Linked DNA regions of Polymorphobacter megasporae. The main gene of each other region encodes a partner of the protein of the gene in region 2 in a complex. Links are inferred from orthologs where the notes say so. Each region holds a gene or a part of one and is shown on either strand. Other genes may lie near its edges. The genes, in order: tsaE and tsaD.

Region 1 (10,393 bases), 950 kb from region 2 along the record:
GTCGTCGCACAATTTGAGGAAATGCGCCTTGGTCGCGGCGATATGGTCGACCGCCATCGTCACCTCGCTGCGGAATTTGAGCGGGTCGCTCGCCTTGCCGGGGTCAGTCCCGCCGCCGAGCTTCCAGTAGCGCATCGCCCCGACCGGCCCTTTGTCGACCCCCGCGAGCCGCCCCTCCTCGGCGAGCCAGCCGAGCAGGCCCATCTGCAGCGCGAAGCCGCCCGCGACCTGCGCGTGGCTCGGCACGACCCCGGTCTTATAGTCGACGATCGCCAGCGCACCGGTGTCGCTGCGGTCGACCCGGTCGGCGGTTCCGTTCAGCGTGATGCCGCTGGCGAGGTCGAGCACGCCCTTCGCCTCGGCGGCTGCTGGGCTCCAGCCCTCCGCCTCCCACGCCGCCATCGTGCTCGCGACCCAGTCCATCGCCCGCCGGACGCGCGGCGCCCACAGCGCGCGCATCAGCGGATGGCCCGACCATTTAAGCAGCTCGGCCTCGATGAAGCGCGGCAGCGTCGCCGGGTCGGCATCGCCGCGCTTGACCCACTCTTCGAGGATCGAATGAACCGCCGTCCCGCGATCGGCCGCGCTGGCGTCGGCATCGAGCGCATCGAGCGCCCGCAGCCGCAGCATCGTCTGCGCATAATAGCTGTACGGATCAGCCTTCAACCGCTCGGCGGCGGTCACCGAAATGCGGCGCGGACGCAGCGCGGCGGCAGGGGCCGGTGCGGGGCGTGTCGCCGACACCTGCGGGGCAGCGTCGAGTGCGCGGGCGAGACCGAGCAGCGCGTCGTCGGGCCGGATCGCCTCCCCGGCGAGCGCATGGAGCCGTAGCCAGAAACGCGACGGCACCGCGGGCGCGCTCTCGTCGCGCCGAGCACGCGTCAACAGCACCTCGGGACCGCCGAGTGCCGAGACGAAATCGTGCGCGGCGAGCCCGATCCGCCGTTCGAGCGACGGCAGCGCCAGGTGGCTCCGCAGCTTGGGCGCGAGCCACGGGTCGGGCACCGGGCGCGCGGGCCAGACGCCTTCATTCATCCCGCCGAGGATCATCAGGTCGGCGCGCTGGAGCCGTGCCTCGAGCGTGCCGTAGATCGCCAGCCGCGGATGCTTGCCGAACGGCTGGCGGACGGCGGTCTCGAGCAGGAACGCCGCGATCAGCGCCGGGGCGTCGAGCGGCTCGAACGGATTGAGGTGGTGGCCGTGGGTTTCGAGCGCCTCGACCAGCCGGGCGAGCGCGCGACCCTCGGGCCGCGCCCACAGGTCGTCGCCGCACAATGCCTGCGCCGCCTCGCGCAGCGTCGCGACAAGCTCGGCAAACCCGACGAGCGGCGTCGCGAACAGCCGTTCGAGCGGATCGAGCAGCGCCGCGACCTCGGCCCACCACGGCGACAGCCGCGCGTCCTCGGCATCGACCTGCGCCCCGGTCCCGTCGAGCCCCGGCGCCGGTCGGACGCCGCGCAACGCGAGGTCGAGCCGCCGGACCGCGTCGAGCCAGCCGAGCCGGGCGTCGCCGCGCCGGACCAGCGGATGCTTGAGCACCGCGAGCAGCGCCACCGGCGTAAACCCCCGCGCCGCCGCCTCGACCAATGCGAGCAGCAGCGCCCCCGGCGGCGTCACCCGCAACGGCGTCCCCGCCGAATCGTCGACTTCGATCCCCCAGCGCGCGACGTGCGCCGCGACCCGCCGCGCAAGAGCGCGGTCGGGGGTGACGAGCGCCGCAGTCTTGCCCGGCGTGTCGAGCGTCCGGCGCAGCGCGAGCGCGATGACTTGGGCCTCCTCCGCGGGGGTCGCGGCGGTCACCGCATGGACGTGCTCGAACAGCGTCGCGTCGACCGGGGTATGCCGCCAGTCGCCGGTGAATGCTGCCGGGGCCATCGCGCGGGCGACCTCGACCGCGCGCCCGGCAGGCCCGTCGAGCGCGGTGGCGTGGCCCCAGTCGTCGACCTCGCCGCGCGCCACGTCGAGATGGTGGAGCAGCATCTTGAGCGCGAACTGCGGATGCTCCTCGCTATTGCGCGCGGGGTCGGCGTCGTCGTCGGTCACGTGGCAACGGATCGCGCCCCACGCCTCGTCGCTCATCGCCGTGTCGAGTCCCGGCAGCACGACGATCCCCTGCGGCAGCCGTGCGATCACCCGCAGCAGCCGCGCCACCGGCGGCGCGACCCCGGCCATCCCGGCGGCGACGACGAGCCCCGGCGGAGTCGCTTTCCACCGCGCCGCGAGCGCGTCGAGCAGGGCGCGGTTGCGCGTCGCCGGGTCGATCTCATTGTGGCTCGCGAGCAGCGGCGGCCACAGGTCGAGGACAACGCGGAAAAACGCCAGCGTTGCCTCCCAGTGGTGCGCCATGTCGTCGGGGGCGAAGCCGGTCAGCGCGGTGGCGTCGATCTCCTCGAACGCCAGCGCATCGAACGCCGCCGCGAGCTGGTCGGCGAGCCGCAGCGCCTCGATCGCGGTTATCGCACTCGTCCCGTCGCGCCAGCGCCGGACGAGTTGGGCAAGGAGAAGCCGCCGTTTGGTCGGATCGATCGCCAGGGGCAGGTCGGCATCGGCGGCAAGGTCGCCGTCGAAATGCCCAAGCGCTTCGTCGGCGTCGACATCGCCGATCGGCGTCATCCGCGGCAGCAGCAGCCCGCCCCCCGACAGACGCACGAAGGCATCGCCCAGCGCCCGGACCGCGCGTCGGTTGGGCAGCAGCACCTGCGCCCGCGCCAATGCCATCGGGTCGTGCTTCGTCCGTTCGAGCAGCCCCGCCGCGAGCGCATCGACGAACGCGACATGCGGCGGGATCGTGAAGACGTTAACTGTCGGCAAGGATCACTTCGGTTTCGCCGACCGATGCCGGGGTGCCGACGTGGAACCACATCCCGCCGTGGACCGCGCCGAACAGGCGACCGTTCGCCAACGCCTTGTCGTACAACCGGTTGAGCGAAAACGCCTCGATCGGCTCACCCTCGAACAGCCGCTTCGACAGCACCTGGACGCCCGAGAAGACGTATGGCGCCACGCGATGCTCGACGCGCCGCCGCAGCCGTCCCATCGGGTTCATGTAGAAGTCGCCGCGCCCCTCGTAACCGCTCGCGCGCGCCAGCGGCACGAGCAGCAGCAGCGCGTCCATCGTCCCGTCGTCCCAGCGCTGCGCGAGCAGCTTGAGCGTGTCGATCGAGCCGTCGACCCAGAGATTGTCGCTGTTGATGACGTAGAACGGGTCGCAGTCGATCAGCGGCAGCGCCTTGGTCACACCGCCCCCGGTTTCGAGCAGGGCGCCGCGTTCGTCGGAGATGACGACCTCGGGACCGTCGCGGCTGGCGAGATGCGCTTCGACCTGCTCGGCGAAATAATGGACATTGACCACCGCCCGCGCGACGCCGGCAGCAGTGAGGTGATCGAGCGCCCGGTCGAGCAACGATCGCCCCGCGACCTCGACGAGCGGCTTCGGCCGCGTCGCGGTCAACGGCCGCATCCGCTTGCCGAGCCCGGCCGCGAGCACCATCGCCGTCGTCGGCACGACGACATCGACCGCGGGCCGCAACGCAAGGGGGGTGCTGAACCGGCTCACGTCCACGCCTCCGCGCGCGCCGCCACCGGCACGTTGGCGTCGAACCAGTCGCGGACCGGTGTGAGCGCCGGATGGGCAAAATTACGGTCGAGCAGCCCCCACATCCGTGGGTGGCGCTCGACGTATCCAGCGCGGCCGTCGCGGTCGCGGAGCCGGGTGAAGATACCAAGAATCTTCGTATTTCGCTGCGCCCCGAGGATTTCATACGCGGCGCGGAAGGCAGCGACATCGTCGATCCCGCGCGCGTCGACATAGCGGGCAATCATCGCTTCCTCGAGGTCGCGGGGCACATCGCGGCGCGCATCCTGGAGCAACGAGACGAGGTCGTACGCCGGGTGCCCGGCGAGCGCGTCCTGAAAGTCGAGCAGGCCGAGCCCGAGCAGCCCGGGACGGTCGAGCAGCATCAGATTGTCGGCGTGATAATCGCGCAGCGTGAGCACCGGAGCCGCCGCCGTCGCCGCGACGACCCCCGGCCATGTCGCACGCCACGCATCGTCATAGCCGGGGGCCTCGGCAAGACCGACCGCAGGGAGATACCACTCGGGGAACAGCCGCACTTCGCGCAGCATCACCGCCTCGTCGTACGGCGCCAGCGGCGGTGCGGGCTGGACGTGGAGCGCGGCGAGCAGGTCGATTGCCTGCGCGTAGGTTGCCGCTTCGCGCTCGGGCGCGGCGGCGAGCACCGGGGTCAACCGGTCGTCGCCGAAGTCCTCGAGCAGGACGAGCCCGGCGTCGAGATCGACCCCGATCGGCTGCGGCGCCGAAAAGCCCATCGCGGCGAGATGCCCGCCGACATCGAGAAACGGCCGGCTGTCTTCGGTTGCAGGCGGCGCGTCCATCAGCACCGCCGTGCGGTCGCCGTCGATGATGCGGAAGTAGCGGCGGAACGAGGCATCGCCGGCAAGCGGGCGGATTTCAGCGCCCGCCCAGCCGTTCGCCGCAAGGAATGCGGGGGCGGCGAGAGGCGGGATCATCGCTGGCGATTGGGAGGGGGAGGCCATCGCCCCTCCCATGACTTCGGGACGGTCGCTGTCAAGGTCCGCGTCGCGTCACCCGCCCCGTCGAGCCGCAAGTGAAGCGCTTCGGGCAGGCGACTGCCGAGCCGCTCGGGCCATTCGACCAGCACCGCCGCGGTGTCCCAGACGTCGTCGAGCCCGAGCGCCTCCGCCTCGTCCGCCGAGCCGAGCCGGTAGAGATCGACGTGCCAGACCGGCGGGACGGTGTCGTAGGTCTGGACGAGGGTGAACGACGGCGACGGCACCTCCCCGCTCCAGCCGAGCCCGCGCAGCACCCCCCGCGCAAACGTCGTCTTGCCCGCACCGAGGTCGCCGAATAGGGCGACAACATCGCCGGGACGAAGGACGGCGGCGAGGCGTGCGGCGAGGGCTTCGAGCGCGGCCGGATCGAGCAGGCCAATCACTCTTCGGCGGCTTGGGTTGGCGTCTTCGTCGTCTCTTCGCCGAAATTAAACCCGGCATCGACGCGCATCAACTGCCGCGAGACCCGCTCGAACATCGTCGACACCGGGTCGCCTGAAAACAGCACATAGCGCATCAGGTTTTCGACCGCGAGCTGCTGGCGCTTGTAATGGCTGTAAATCCCGTAGGCGAGCGCAGCGACCCCGGTAATCGTCGTCTGCACGATCGCCGATTTAAAGAATTCGCGGCTGTAACCGATGTCGCCGGTGATCACCGCCACCGACGGCCAGATCAACACCGCGAGGCCGAACATCAGGGCGACAACGAACGCGACCTTGTTAAGCAAGCCGTAGCTGCGTGCCTTGATGAACAGGTCGCAGATCATCGCGAGCCGATCGGCGTCAGCGGCCGCATGCCAACGCTTGTGGGCATAGTCGACGAGCATTCGAGCGCTCGTCTTGTTCGGGGAGAAAATGGCCGCCACGCGATTGATCCTAGACCGGACGCGTGGCGGCGACAAAGCTTAGTAGCGGTAGTGATCCGGCTTGAACGGCCCTTCCACCGGAACGCCGATATAGCCCGCCTGCTTCGACGTCAGCTTGGTCAGCTTGACGCCCAGCTTGTCGAGGTGGAGCGCGGCGACCTTTTCGTCGAGGTGCTTGGGCAAGACGTAGACATCGTTCTCATACTGCTCGGGGCGGGTATAGAGTTCGATCTGCGCCAGCGTCTGGTTGGTGAAGCTCGCCGACATGACGAAGCTCGGGTGGCCGGTCGCGTTGCCGAGATTGACCAGGCGACCCTTCGACAGAATGATGATCTGCTTGCCGTCGGGGAACTCGACGAGGTCGACCTGCGGCTTGACCTCGGTCCACTTGTAGTTCGACAGCGCGGCGATCTGGATCTCGCTGTCGAAGTGGCCGATGTTGCAGACGATCGCCATATTCTTCATGCCCGCCATGTGCTCGGCGGTGATGACGTCGGCGTTGCCGGTGGCGGTGACGAAGATGTCGGAGCGGGTGACCGCCTCCTCCATCGTCACGACCTCGAAGCCCTCCATCGCCGCCTGCAACGCGCAGATCGGGTCGACTTCGGTAACGAGGACGCGCGCGCCGCCGTTACGGAGCGACTGGGCCGAACCCTTGCCGACATCGCCGAAGCCGGCGACGGTCGCGACCTTACCCGCGAGCATGACGTCGGTGCCGCGGCGGATGGCGTCGACCAGCGATTCCTTACAGCCATACAGGTTGTCGAACTTCGACTTGGTGACGCTGTCGTTGACGTTGATCGCGGGGAACGGCAGTTCGCCCTTCTTGGCGATCGCGTACAGGCGATGGACTCCGGTGGTGGTTTCCTCCGACACGCCCTTAATATTCTTGACGGTCTCGGTGAGATAGCCGGGACGCGCGGCGATGTACGCCTTGAGCGCGCGCTGCATCTCGATCTCTTCCTCGTTCTCGGGCTCGGGCATCGTCGCGCCCGCTTCGAGCTTCGCTCCCCACAGCGCGAACATCGTGGCGTCGCCGCCGTCGTCGAGGATCATGTTGCAGGTGGCATCGCCCCAGTCGAAGATGCGGCCGACATAGTCCCAATAATCGGCGAGGCTCTCGCCCTTGATCGCGAACACCGGCACGCCGGACGCGGCGATCGCGGCGGCGGCATGGTCCTGCGTCGAATAGATATTGCACGTCGCCCAGCGGACTTCGGCACCAAGCGCGGTCAGCGTCTCGATCAGCACCGCGGTCTGGATCGTCATGTGGAGCGACCCGGTGATGCGCGCGCCGGTCAGCGGCTTGGTCGTGCCGAACTCTTCGCGCAGCGACATCAGGCCGGGCATCTCGGTCTCGGCGATGTCGATCTCGCGGCGGCCGAAGCCGGCGAGGGCGATGTCGGCGATGACATAGTCGTGTAGGGCGTCGATCGGCTGGGTGGCCATGCTGTGTGCTCCGAAAGGGTTGGCGTCGCCCTACCGGGGACCTGACGCCGGAGCAAGTATAAAGATATCCTTATATGCCGAACGGGACCGGCCTGCCGCGCAAACGTCAGTCGAGTTCGGCTTCGATCCGCTCCATGTCGTCGTCGCTCAGCCCGAAGTGATGCCCGACTTCGTGGACCAGCACATGCGTCACCAAGGCATCGAGCGTCTCTCCCGATTCGCACCATTCATCGAGCAGCGGGCGGCGGTAGAGGAAGATGATGTCGGGCAACGCGCCGGTCGGCTCGTCGCCCTTCATGCCGACATGGCGGCCCTGATAAAGGCCGAGGATGTCGAACTCGGTCTCGAGGCCCATCTCGCGGATGACGTCGGCATCGGGGAAGTCCTCGACGCGAAGCAGCACCGGGCCGAGCCAGTCGCGGAACTGGTCGGGGAGCCGTTCGATCGCGGCCTGCGCCAGCGCGTCGATGTCGGCGAGGCTCGGCGGGGTTTGACCTTGGCGCATGGTGGTCGGCATAGGCGAGGCAACGCCGTTCGCCAAGGAACCCGACATGATCCCCAGACTGATCGACGCCGAAATTGCGCTCGCGCTGGTCGGGCTGCCCGGCTGGAACCGCGACGGCGATCATATCGTCCGCGCGTACAAGTTCGCCGACTTCACTCACGCCTTCGCGTTCATGACGCGCGTCGCCCTGCTCGCCGAAAAGGCCGATCACCACCCCGAATGGTCTAACGTCTACAACAAGCTCGAGGTGCGGCTGACGACCCACGACGCGGGCGGACTAACGCAGCGCGACGTCGATCTGGCGACAGCAATCGACGCGTAGGGCGGCGACGCGCCTTCTAGCTGATGTCTTCGGTCGGCGCGGTCGGCCCATTCTTCTTGATCGACTCGATCGCGTTCATCGCCGACGCCTTCGAAGAATAGCCTTCGGTCGAGAACATGACCTCGCTGTTGTATTTGAAGCGGACGCGGAACTCGCCCGCTTTATCCTTGTAGACCTCGAACTTGTGCGCCATCGCCGATTCTCCTGTCGAACGGCCTCAAGGTCACCCGACGCGTTTGTCGGGTCAAGCGCCGTGCAGCGTCAAGGCAGCAGCGCATAGACGACACACGCCGACGCCTGCAGCCGCTCCATCGGCGGTTGCAGAGTTATCTGGACGGTCTCGGCCGCCTGATCGAGCGACGGCGCGGGTGGCGGGGGTGGAGGCGGCGCGGGGGCCGCCATCATCATCCGCCCCGATACTCTGATGTCATTCGGTCGCTCGACATCGGTCGGCTGCGATCCGCCAACGTAGCTCGGCCAGCCGGCGAAGACCTGCGTCTGGCAGACCCCGCCGCTCAGATCGACGATCTTGGGTGCACCGAGCCGCCCGCCGCTCGCCTCGACCGACAGCCGCGCGCGATGGAGCGCGTCCTTCGCCGCTTCGCCCTGGAGCCACGTCTTTGTCGCGTTGTCGGGTTCGAGCGAGAAATACACCTGCGCGATCGAGGTCGGTTTCGCCGCGACGACGGTGCGATAAGCGCGTTCGAGCACCGCCATGTCGCGCACTGCGACCGACAGCACCGCAGTCACCTCGTAGCGGTCGATCTTGTCGGCACGCTCGTTGTCGACGAGCTTCCCGTCTTTCTCGCGGTACTGATCGTAGAGCGGGCGGGTGCGGAAGGTGGTCGTCAACTGAACGCGTTCGGCACCGAGCGCGCGGAGGCTCTGGTCGAGTTCGCGGACGCGCTTCGCCGCGGCGTTGCTCGCCGCCGTGACGTCGTGCTCGACCGCGCTGAACTGCGCGCTGAAGCTGGCGCGATTTGCCGGCACCTCGGTCCGGACTTCTCCGAGCGACGCGACCACCGGTTCGCGCATCCACCACGGCGCGGGAACGAAGCGCTGGCCGAGTTCGGCAGGCGGCACCTGCGCCACCGCCGGGCCGCCGATCAGCAGCGCGGCGGCGACCAGCGCGCGTTTCATCGCGGTGCCATGCGGATCGCGCCGTCGAGGCGGACATCTTCGCCGTTGAAGTAGGAGTTGCGGCACATCTCGAGCGCGAGGCTCGCATATTCGGGGGCGTTACCGAGCCGCTTGGGGAACGGCACCGACGCGGCGAGCGCATCCTTCACCTTGTCCGGCGCACCCTGCATCAGCGGCGTGTTGAAGATGCCGGGCAGGATCGTGTTGACGCGAATTCCTTCGCCCATCAGATCGCGCGCGATCGGCAGCGTCATGCCGACGACGCCGCCCTTCGACGCGCTATACGCCGCCTGCCCCATCTGCCCGTCCTCGGCGGCGACGCTCGCGGTGTTGACGATGCAGCCGCGCTCCCCGTCGGCCATCGGCTCGAGCGTCAGCATTCCTGCCGCCGACTTGGCGATGCAGCGGAAGGTGCCGATCAGGTTGATCTGGATGATCATGTTGAAGGCATCGAGCGGGAAGTGCTTGATCTCGCCGGTCTCGCGGCTCCGACTTGCGGTCTTCGCGGCGTTGCCGGTCCCGGCGCAGTTGATCAGGATTCGCTCCTGCCCGTGCGCCGAGCGGGCGCGGGCGAAGCCGGCGTCGACGTCGGCATCACTCGTCACATCGACCTTGCAGAACACGCCGCCGATCTCGGCCGCAACCGCCTCGCCCTTGCCGGCGTCGCGGTCGAAGATCGCGACCTTGACCCCCGCCGCCGCGAGCGCGCGTGCCGTCGCTTCGCCAAGTCCGCTCGCGCCGCCGGTCACTACCGCAGCACATCCATCGAGTTGCATGACGTCTCTCCCCAGAGGTTCGGCAGTGTCTATGCCCGGCTCGTCTGCCGGGTGCCAGCCCCTGAGCGGTCGCAGAAGCGATCAGCCGTCGAGCATCCGGCTGAGCTGGGTGACATCGGCGTCGAGTTCGCGGTCGGCGGCGCGCAGCTCGTCGATCCGCTTGACTGCATGCATCACCGTCGTGTGGTCGCGGTTGCCGAAGCGCCGCCCGATCTCGGGCAGCGAACGCGGAGTCAGCCGCTTGGCGAGGTACATCGCCACCTGCCGGGGACGCGCGATCTCGCGGGCGCGGCGAGCGGAAAGCAGGTCGGTCATCTTGACGTGGTAATAATCGGCGACCCGGCGCTGGATTTCCTCGATCGTCACCTTCTTCTCGTGCGACCGGAGCAGGTCGGCGAGCGTCTCGCGGGTGAAGTCGATCGTCACCGGCTTACCCACCAGGCGCGCGTAGGCGATCGTCCGGTTGAGCGCGCCTTCGAGCTCGCGGACGTTCGACGTGATTTTGCGCGCGAGGAAGTCTATCACCTCGTCGGGCACCGTCAGCGTCGGGCCGAGCTGGTCCTTTAGCCCGGCGACCTTGGCGTGGAGGATGTTCAGGCGCAGCTCGTAGTCGGCGGCATTGATATCCGCGACAAGGCCCCACGCCATCCGGCTGAGGATGCGGTCCTGGATGCCCTCGAGGTTCTGCGGGCTGCGGTCCGACGTGATCACCAGCCGCTTACCCGCGCTGATGATTTCGTTCA
Region 2 (6,012 bases):
TCTAGACCTCGGCGCGGAGCGGGCGGCTAAGGAGTTGTAATATGGTCGCTTCGACGCTCAGCGAGCCGTCGAGGAGCCCGGCCACCGCAGCCACGATCGGCATTTCGACTCCCCGCGCCACTGCCGCTGCCGCGAGAACCGGCGCGGACGCGGCGCCCTCGGCGACCGTCCGCCCGGTCGCGGGAGGTCGCCCCTCGCCAAGCGCAACCCCGAGGGTGAAGTTTCGCGACGCGGTCCCGGTACACGTCAGGACGAGGTCGCCGAGCCCCGACAGCCCGCCCAATGTCGCCGCGCTCGCCCCGCAGGCGAGCCCGTAGCGGAGCATTTCGGCGAACCCGCGGGTGATCACCGCCGCCCGGGCATTGTCGCCGAGGCGGCGTCCGGCGACGACCCCGCAGGCGATCGCGAGGACGTTCTTGACCGCCCCGCCAATGCATGCACCCACGACGTCGGCGCTGTAATAGGGGCGGAAGGCAGGCAGGGCGAGCCGCTGGCACAGAGCTTGGCCGAGGGCTTCATCGGCGCAGGCGAGCGTCACCGCGGTCGGCAGCCCTGCGGCGACCTCATGCGCAAAGGTCGGCCCCGACAGCACCGCGAGCGGCCAGCCGGGCAGGGCCTCGGTAGCGACCTCAGCCATCGACCGGCCGCCCGGCGCGATGCCCTTGGCGCAGAGGATCAGCGGGCGGGCGGATTGCTCAGCGAGACCCGCGAGCACCGCCGCCATCGCTTGCGCCGGGGTGACGATCAGCAGCGCATCGGCGTCGGCCAGCCCGTCGAGCGCCGGGACCGCGACGATCGACGGGGACAGCACGATGCCGGGCAGGAACAGCGCGTTGACGTGGTCGGCGTTGATCCCGGCGACGACTTCGGCCTCGCGGGCCCAGAGCGTCGTCCGAGCCCCTCCCGCCGCCGCGACCTGCGCCAGCGCAGTGCCCCATGCGCCGCCGCCGACGACCCCGATTGTCGTCAGGCTCACGCCTTGACCCCGGCGCCGCGAACCGGCTCGGCGGCGGGGTCGAGCGGCCAGCGCGGACGGGCGACCGCGTCGAGCCCGTCGACCAGGCCGAGCGCGAGCCTCTCGGCCCCGGCCCATGCGATCATCGCGGCATTGTCGGTACACAGCCACAGCGGCGGCGCGATGAACGGCAGCCCGCGGCTCGCGGCGAGCCCTGTCAGCGCCGCGCGGATCGCGCCGTTGGCGGCGACTCCCCCGGCAACGACCAGCGCCGTCGCCTCGGGCATCCGCGCCATCGCGCGCACTGTCCGGTCGAGCAGGCAATCGACGACAGCAGCTTGAAACCCGGCGGCAAGGTCGGCGGCGTCGGTCGCGGTCAACGTCGGCAGTGCATCGCGGGCGCGCAGGACCGCCGACTTCAATCCAGCGAAAGAGAAATGCGGCTCGGGCGAGCCGAGCAACGGGCGCGGTAGCTTGAAGCGCGCGGGGTCGCCCGACCGCGCCGCCGCCTCGACCGCCGGACCGCCGGGAAAGCCGAGGCCGAGCAGCTTCGCGACCTTGTCGAACGCCTCCCCCGCCGCGTCATCGATCGTCGTCGCCAGCCGCCGGTAGCGCGCGACGCCGTCGACCGCGAGCAGCTGGCAATGCCCGCCCGACACCAGCAGGAGGAGATACGGAAAGGCCAGCCCGGGATCGACCAGACGCGGCGACAGCGCATGGCCTTCGAGATGGTTGATCGCGAGCAGCGGCTTGTTCGCGGCGAAGGCGAGCGCCTTGCCCGTCACCAGCCCGACCATCACTCCGCCGATCAGCCCCGGCCCGGCGGTCGCGGCGATCGCATCGACCTCGCGGAGCGTGACGCCGCCGTCGGCCAGCACCCGCTCGATCATCGGCGTCAGCACCTCGACATGCGCCCGCGCGGCGATTTCGGGGACGACCCCGCCGAACGGGCGATGCGCCGCGTCCTGGCTCGCGACCGCCTGCGCGACGATCGTCCGGTCGCCGCGAACCAGCGCGACGGCAGTCTCGTCGCACGACGATTCGATACCGAGGATGAGGGGAAATCCGGTCACTTGCCGCCCTATAGCGCGTTCCACGCGCTGCGTCGCATAACCGCGCCGGTCGTTGCAATCGCCCGCGAATCTTGCCAATCGCCGCCGTCGCTTGCACAAGGATTCGCGATGAAAACCCTCAAGCTCGGTACGCGCGGCTCGCCGCTGGCTCTGGCGCAGGCGCATATGGTCCGCGATGCGCTCGTCGCGGCACACGATGTCGCGGTCGAGATCGTCGTCGTCGTCACCACCGGCGACCGCGTCCAGGACCGCCCGCTCGCCGAGATCGGCGGCAAGGCGCTGTGGACCAAGGAGCTCGACGCCGCCCTGCTCGATGGGCGGATCGATCTCGCGGTCCATTCGATGAAGGACGTCGAGACGCGCCTCGCCGATGGCATCGTCATCGCCGCGATGCTGCCGCGCGCCGACGTCCGCGACCGGCTGATTGGCGCGGCGAGCCTCGAGGCTCTGCCCGAGGGCGCTCGGCTCGGAACATCATCGCCGCGCCGCGCGGCGCAGCTCCTCGGCGAGCGCCCCGACATCGTCATCGTGCCCCTGCGCGGCAATGTCGCAACGCGGCTGGCGAAGATCGCCGCGGGCGAGGCTGACGCGACGTTGCTCGCGGCGGCGGGGCTCGATCGGCTCGGCATCGCCGAAGGCGTCGCGCTGCCGCTCTCGACGGTGCTCCCCGCGCCGGCGCAGGGCGCGGTCGGGATGACGTGTCGCGCGGGCGACGATGAGGTCGCGGCGCTGCTGGCGGCCATTGACGACGTCCCGACCCACTCTGCTGTCCTGCTCGAACGCCGCTTCCTCGCCGCGCTTGCCGCCGACTGCCATAGCTCGGTTGCCGCTTATGCGCAGATCGAAGGCGGCCGCGTCGTCTTCCGCGCCGAAATCCTGTTGCCCGACGGCAGCGAGCGGCAGGGCGGCGCATTTGACCGCAGCGCCGAAGACGCCGCCGCCGAGGTCGATGCGCTGGCGGCATATTTGCTCGGTGCCGCCAGCCCCGAATTGCGCGGGCTGTTCGGCGGGCAGTGACACGGATTCTCGTCACACGCCCGGGCGGAGCGACACCGCAATGGGCGACGCTGGGGACGGTGATCGAGGCGCCGCTCCTGCGGATCGAAGCGCGGCCGTGGTCTCCGCTCGCTGTCGAACCCGAGGCGATCGCCCTGACCAGTGCCAACGGCGTTCGTTGCGCCGGGAGCGGTGCCGAACGCTATTTCGGCCTGCCAGCCTTCGCCGTCGGGGCGGCGACCGCCGAGGCGGCGCGCGCGGCAGGTTGGCGCGAGGTTCGGGCTGGTGCGGGTACTGGTGCGGCCATGTTCGCCAGCGTTGCGGCCGCTGGATTGACGCGCATTCTTCACCTCGCCGGAGTCGATCGCATCACTGCGGCGTTTCCGCCGGGACTTAGCGTCGAGGTCCGCGAGGTCTATGCGGCGGTACCGGTCGACTTGCCGCCCGCCGTCGTGGCGGCGCTCGCGGCAGGAGCGATCGACGTCGTCCCGCTCTATTCGCCACGCTCCGCCGGGGCGTTTTCGTGCGCGGTCGACGCTGCTGGGATCGCCCGGAATACGCTGCGACTCGTCGCGATCAGCCCCGCCGCCGCTGCTGCTGCCGGAGCCGGATGGCGCTCGGTCGCAATCGCCGCTGCGCCGACCGACGACGCACTCTTTGCGGCTGCGGCAGTCGTGTGCGACAAAGCCTCATGACGGTCACCCGCGGAGTATGACGATGGAACCGTTCGATACGGGCCGCGGCGGGAGCGATCTGTCTGGCGCGCGCCTCGACCAGATGCGCAGCCGCGCCGTGCCGGTTGCCGCGCGCCCGCAACGTGCTGTCTTTGCGTGGGTACTCGTCGCCGCGCTGCTCGCCTTCGCACTCGGCCTGATCGCCAATCCGTGGTTCGAACGGTCCGTTCGCAGTCGTCTGCCCGGCTTCGCTCCGACCGTCGCGCCGACGGTCGCGGATCTCGCTACCCTCGATGCCCGGATCGCCGCAATCGAAGCCCGTCCCGCCGTCGTCGTGCCAAATGGTGACGCAGCTGCCATTGGTGCGAGTGGCGAGCGCCTCGCGCGGCTCGAGGGGACGGTCGCGACGCTCGGCGCGACTGTCCCCGCTGCGACTGGGCGGACCGACAAGATCGCGACTGACCTCGCGGCGTTGATCGCGCGAATCGACTCGGGTGCAGCCGCGACCGCCGCGGCGCTCGCCAGCGCGACGACCGCCGCCGACCGCGCGCAGGCAATGCTTGTCACGGGCGCGGTCCGGCGGCAGTTGACCGAGGGCACCCGGCTCGGTGCGCTTGAGCCGGCGCTGCGGCGGTCGTTCGGCCCGCGCTCCGCCGCCGCGGTCGATGCGGTCACCGTGCTCGGTTCCAACCCGGTGACGCTGCCCGGGTTGCGCAGCGGGCTTGAGCAATTGCGGCCAGCGTTGGGCGCGGCGATAACGACGGTGCCGCAGAGCTGGTGGGATGGCTTTCGCGACAGTCTTGCCGGCGTCGTCGTGCGTCCGGGGACGGCATCCACCGGGAACCCGGCGCGGGTCGACCGCGCGGCGGCGGCGCTCGCGGCGGGCAATGTCACAGCTGCCGCCGCCGAGATCAACGCACTCCCCGCTGCGCAGCGATCAAAGGCACAGTCGTGGCTCGCCGCCGCTGACCGTTATGACGCCGGATGGCGCGGCATGGCGGCGCTAGAGACGTTGCTGCTCGACCCGTCGCCGGCGTCGACGCTTGCTGTCAACTGACTAAGTCGCCCGGCCGAAGCCAAAGCGAAAATGGAGCGGGCGAAGGGATTCGAACCCTCGACCCCGACCTTGGCAAGGTCGTGCTCTACCCCTGAGCTACGCCCGCTCGGCGGAAGCGCTGGTTTGACCTGCGCTTCGGGAGACGGCTCGCTACAGCAGGTCGGCGGCGGGGGCAAGCCTGAAATCGGGTAGGGCTGCGGTTCCGACCAGCCTTGGCAAGCACCGCACCCGACCCCCATATGCCGGGACCGAACAACGGAGTCATCGCGCGTGGCCAGCCTGTCGTCCCCCCAATCCGAAAAAGCCAGCATCGAGGCGTTCAAGCGCGACGTCATCGACGCGTCGGCGACCGCGCTGGTCCTCGTCGATTTCTGGGCCGAGTGGTGCGGCCCCTGCAAGACGCTGACCCCCCTCCTCGAACGGATCGTCGCCGCGCACGCGCCGCGGGTAAAGCTGGTCAAGATCGACATCGACAAGAACCCAGCCATCAGCGCGCAGTTCCGCATCCAGTCGATCCCGACCGTCTACGCCTTCCTCCGCGGCCAGCCGGTCGATGGCTTTCAGGGTGCCCTGAGCGAGCGCGAAATCAACACTTTCGTCGATCGTCTGCTCGCCGCCGTGCCGCCCGCGCCCGGTGACCCCGAGGTGGAAATCAAGGAGATGATTGCTGCCGCCAACGAAGCGCTCGACGAGGGCGAGGCGGCGGAGGCGGCGGAGATGTTCAGCGTGCTGGCGCAGGAGTTCCCGGACCGCGTCGAGATCATCGCAGGTTATGCCCGCGCGCTTGTCGCGCTCGGCCAGCATGAGGCGGCGGACACCGCGCTGGCCGCCCTCGCGCCCGATGCAAAGGATCCGACGCTCGCCCAGACGCGCGCCGCGATCGCGCTGGCTAAGGACGCGGTGCCGGTCGACGACCTCGCCGGGCTAGCCGCGCGTGTCGCCGCCGATCCTGGCGATCATGCCGGTGCGGTCGAGCTCGCTGGCGGCTTGATGGCGCGGGGAGACCGCGATGGCGCGGCCGACGTTCTGCTTGCAAGCATCGCCGGCGACCGCGACGCGAATGAAGGTGCGGCGAAGGCGCGGTTGCTCAAAATGCTCGAAGCTGCCGGCTTTACCGACCCCTGGGCTGCGGCGGTGCGCCGCCGCCTGTCGACGATCCTGTTCGCCTGATCGTATAAGCAATGATGGACACGCCCGATCCCGGCCCCGACGAGGAGATGACGATGCTGCCGACCGTCTTGCCGGTTTTCCCGATCG

What was found.
Region 1: the proteins of tsaD (region 2) and tsaE are in contact, whole or in part, in a crystal structure (PDB 6N9A), measured with the Thermotoga maritima proteins. The link is inferred for Polymorphobacter megasporae from one-to-one orthologs. Residues at the interface, in WP_004082750.1 of Thermotoga maritima: Cys10, Asp11, Arg49, His50, Leu82, Gly84, Gly135, Gly136, Glu154, Thr155, Leu156, Asp157, Asp158, Ser159, Glu162, Asp165, Lys166, Arg169, Leu170, Tyr175, Lys213, Thr214, Leu217, Tyr218, Gln221, Arg222, Asn324; in WP_004082108.1 of Thermotoga maritima: Leu37, Gly38, Lys46, Lys57, Val59, Lys60, Ser61, Thr63, Phe64, Thr65, Leu66, Met67, Val69, Pro71, Tyr82, Arg83, Leu84, Asp86, Asp88, Phe89, Asp93, Ile128, Asp130, Glu131, Arg134.

What each region holds. Positions count from the first base shown.
Region 1 is NZ_CP081848.1:1,811,767-1,822,159, reverse strand. Bases 3,251-6,104 are described here. They hold tsaE (tRNA (adenosine(37)-N6)-threonylcarbamoyltransferase complex ATPase subunit type 1 TsaE), read right to left. Parts: upstream 4,974-6,104; coding sequence 4,527-4,973; downstream 3,251-4,526. Other genes in these bases: ahcY (adenosylhomocysteinase), read right to left, coding at 5,498-6,104; KTC28_RS08575 (hypothetical protein), read right to left, coding at 4,973-5,458; KTC28_RS08585 (aminoglycoside phosphotransferase family protein), read right to left, coding at 3,553-4,530; KTC28_RS08590 (nucleotidyltransferase family protein), read right to left, coding at 3,251-3,556. In the rest of the region: double-strand break repair protein AddB, read right to left, coding at 1-2,811; more of KTC28_RS08590, read right to left, coding at 2,798-3,250; more of ahcY, read right to left, coding at 6,105-6,907; KTC28_RS08565 (metallopeptidase family protein), read right to left, coding at 7,014-7,412; KTC28_RS08560 (4a-hydroxytetrahydrobiopterin dehydratase), read left to right, coding at 7,459-7,734; KTC28_RS08555 (YegP family protein), read right to left, coding at 7,751-7,927; KTC28_RS08550 (SIMPL domain-containing protein), read right to left, coding at 7,996-8,874; KTC28_RS08545 (SDR family NAD(P)-dependent oxidoreductase), read right to left, coding at 8,871-9,650; chromosomal replication initiator protein DnaA, read right to left, coding at 9,732-10,393. UniProt on the Escherichia coli protein: Required for the formation of a threonylcarbamoyl group on adenosine at position 37 (t(6)A37) in tRNAs that read codons beginning with adenine.
Region 2 is NZ_CP081848.1:864,408-870,419, reverse strand. What follows is about bases 1-2,844. They hold tsaD (tRNA (adenosine(37)-N6)-threonylcarbamoyltransferase complex transferase subunit TsaD), read right to left. Parts: upstream 2,029-2,844; coding sequence 973-2,028; downstream 1-972. Other genes in these bases: hemC (hydroxymethylbilane synthase), read left to right, coding at 2,137-2,844; KTC28_RS04005 (NAD(P)H-dependent glycerol-3-phosphate dehydrogenase), read right to left, coding at 2-976; KTC28_RS04010 (DUF1674 domain-containing protein), read left to right, coding at 1-5. In the rest of the region: more of hemC, read left to right, coding at 2,845-3,045; KTC28_RS03990 (uroporphyrinogen-III synthase), read left to right, coding at 3,042-3,719; KTC28_RS03985 (hypothetical protein), read left to right, coding at 3,742-4,755; KTC28_RS03975 (tetratricopeptide repeat protein), read left to right, coding at 5,026-5,925; KTC28_RS03970 (LON peptidase substrate-binding domain-containing protein), read left to right, coding at 5,937-6,012.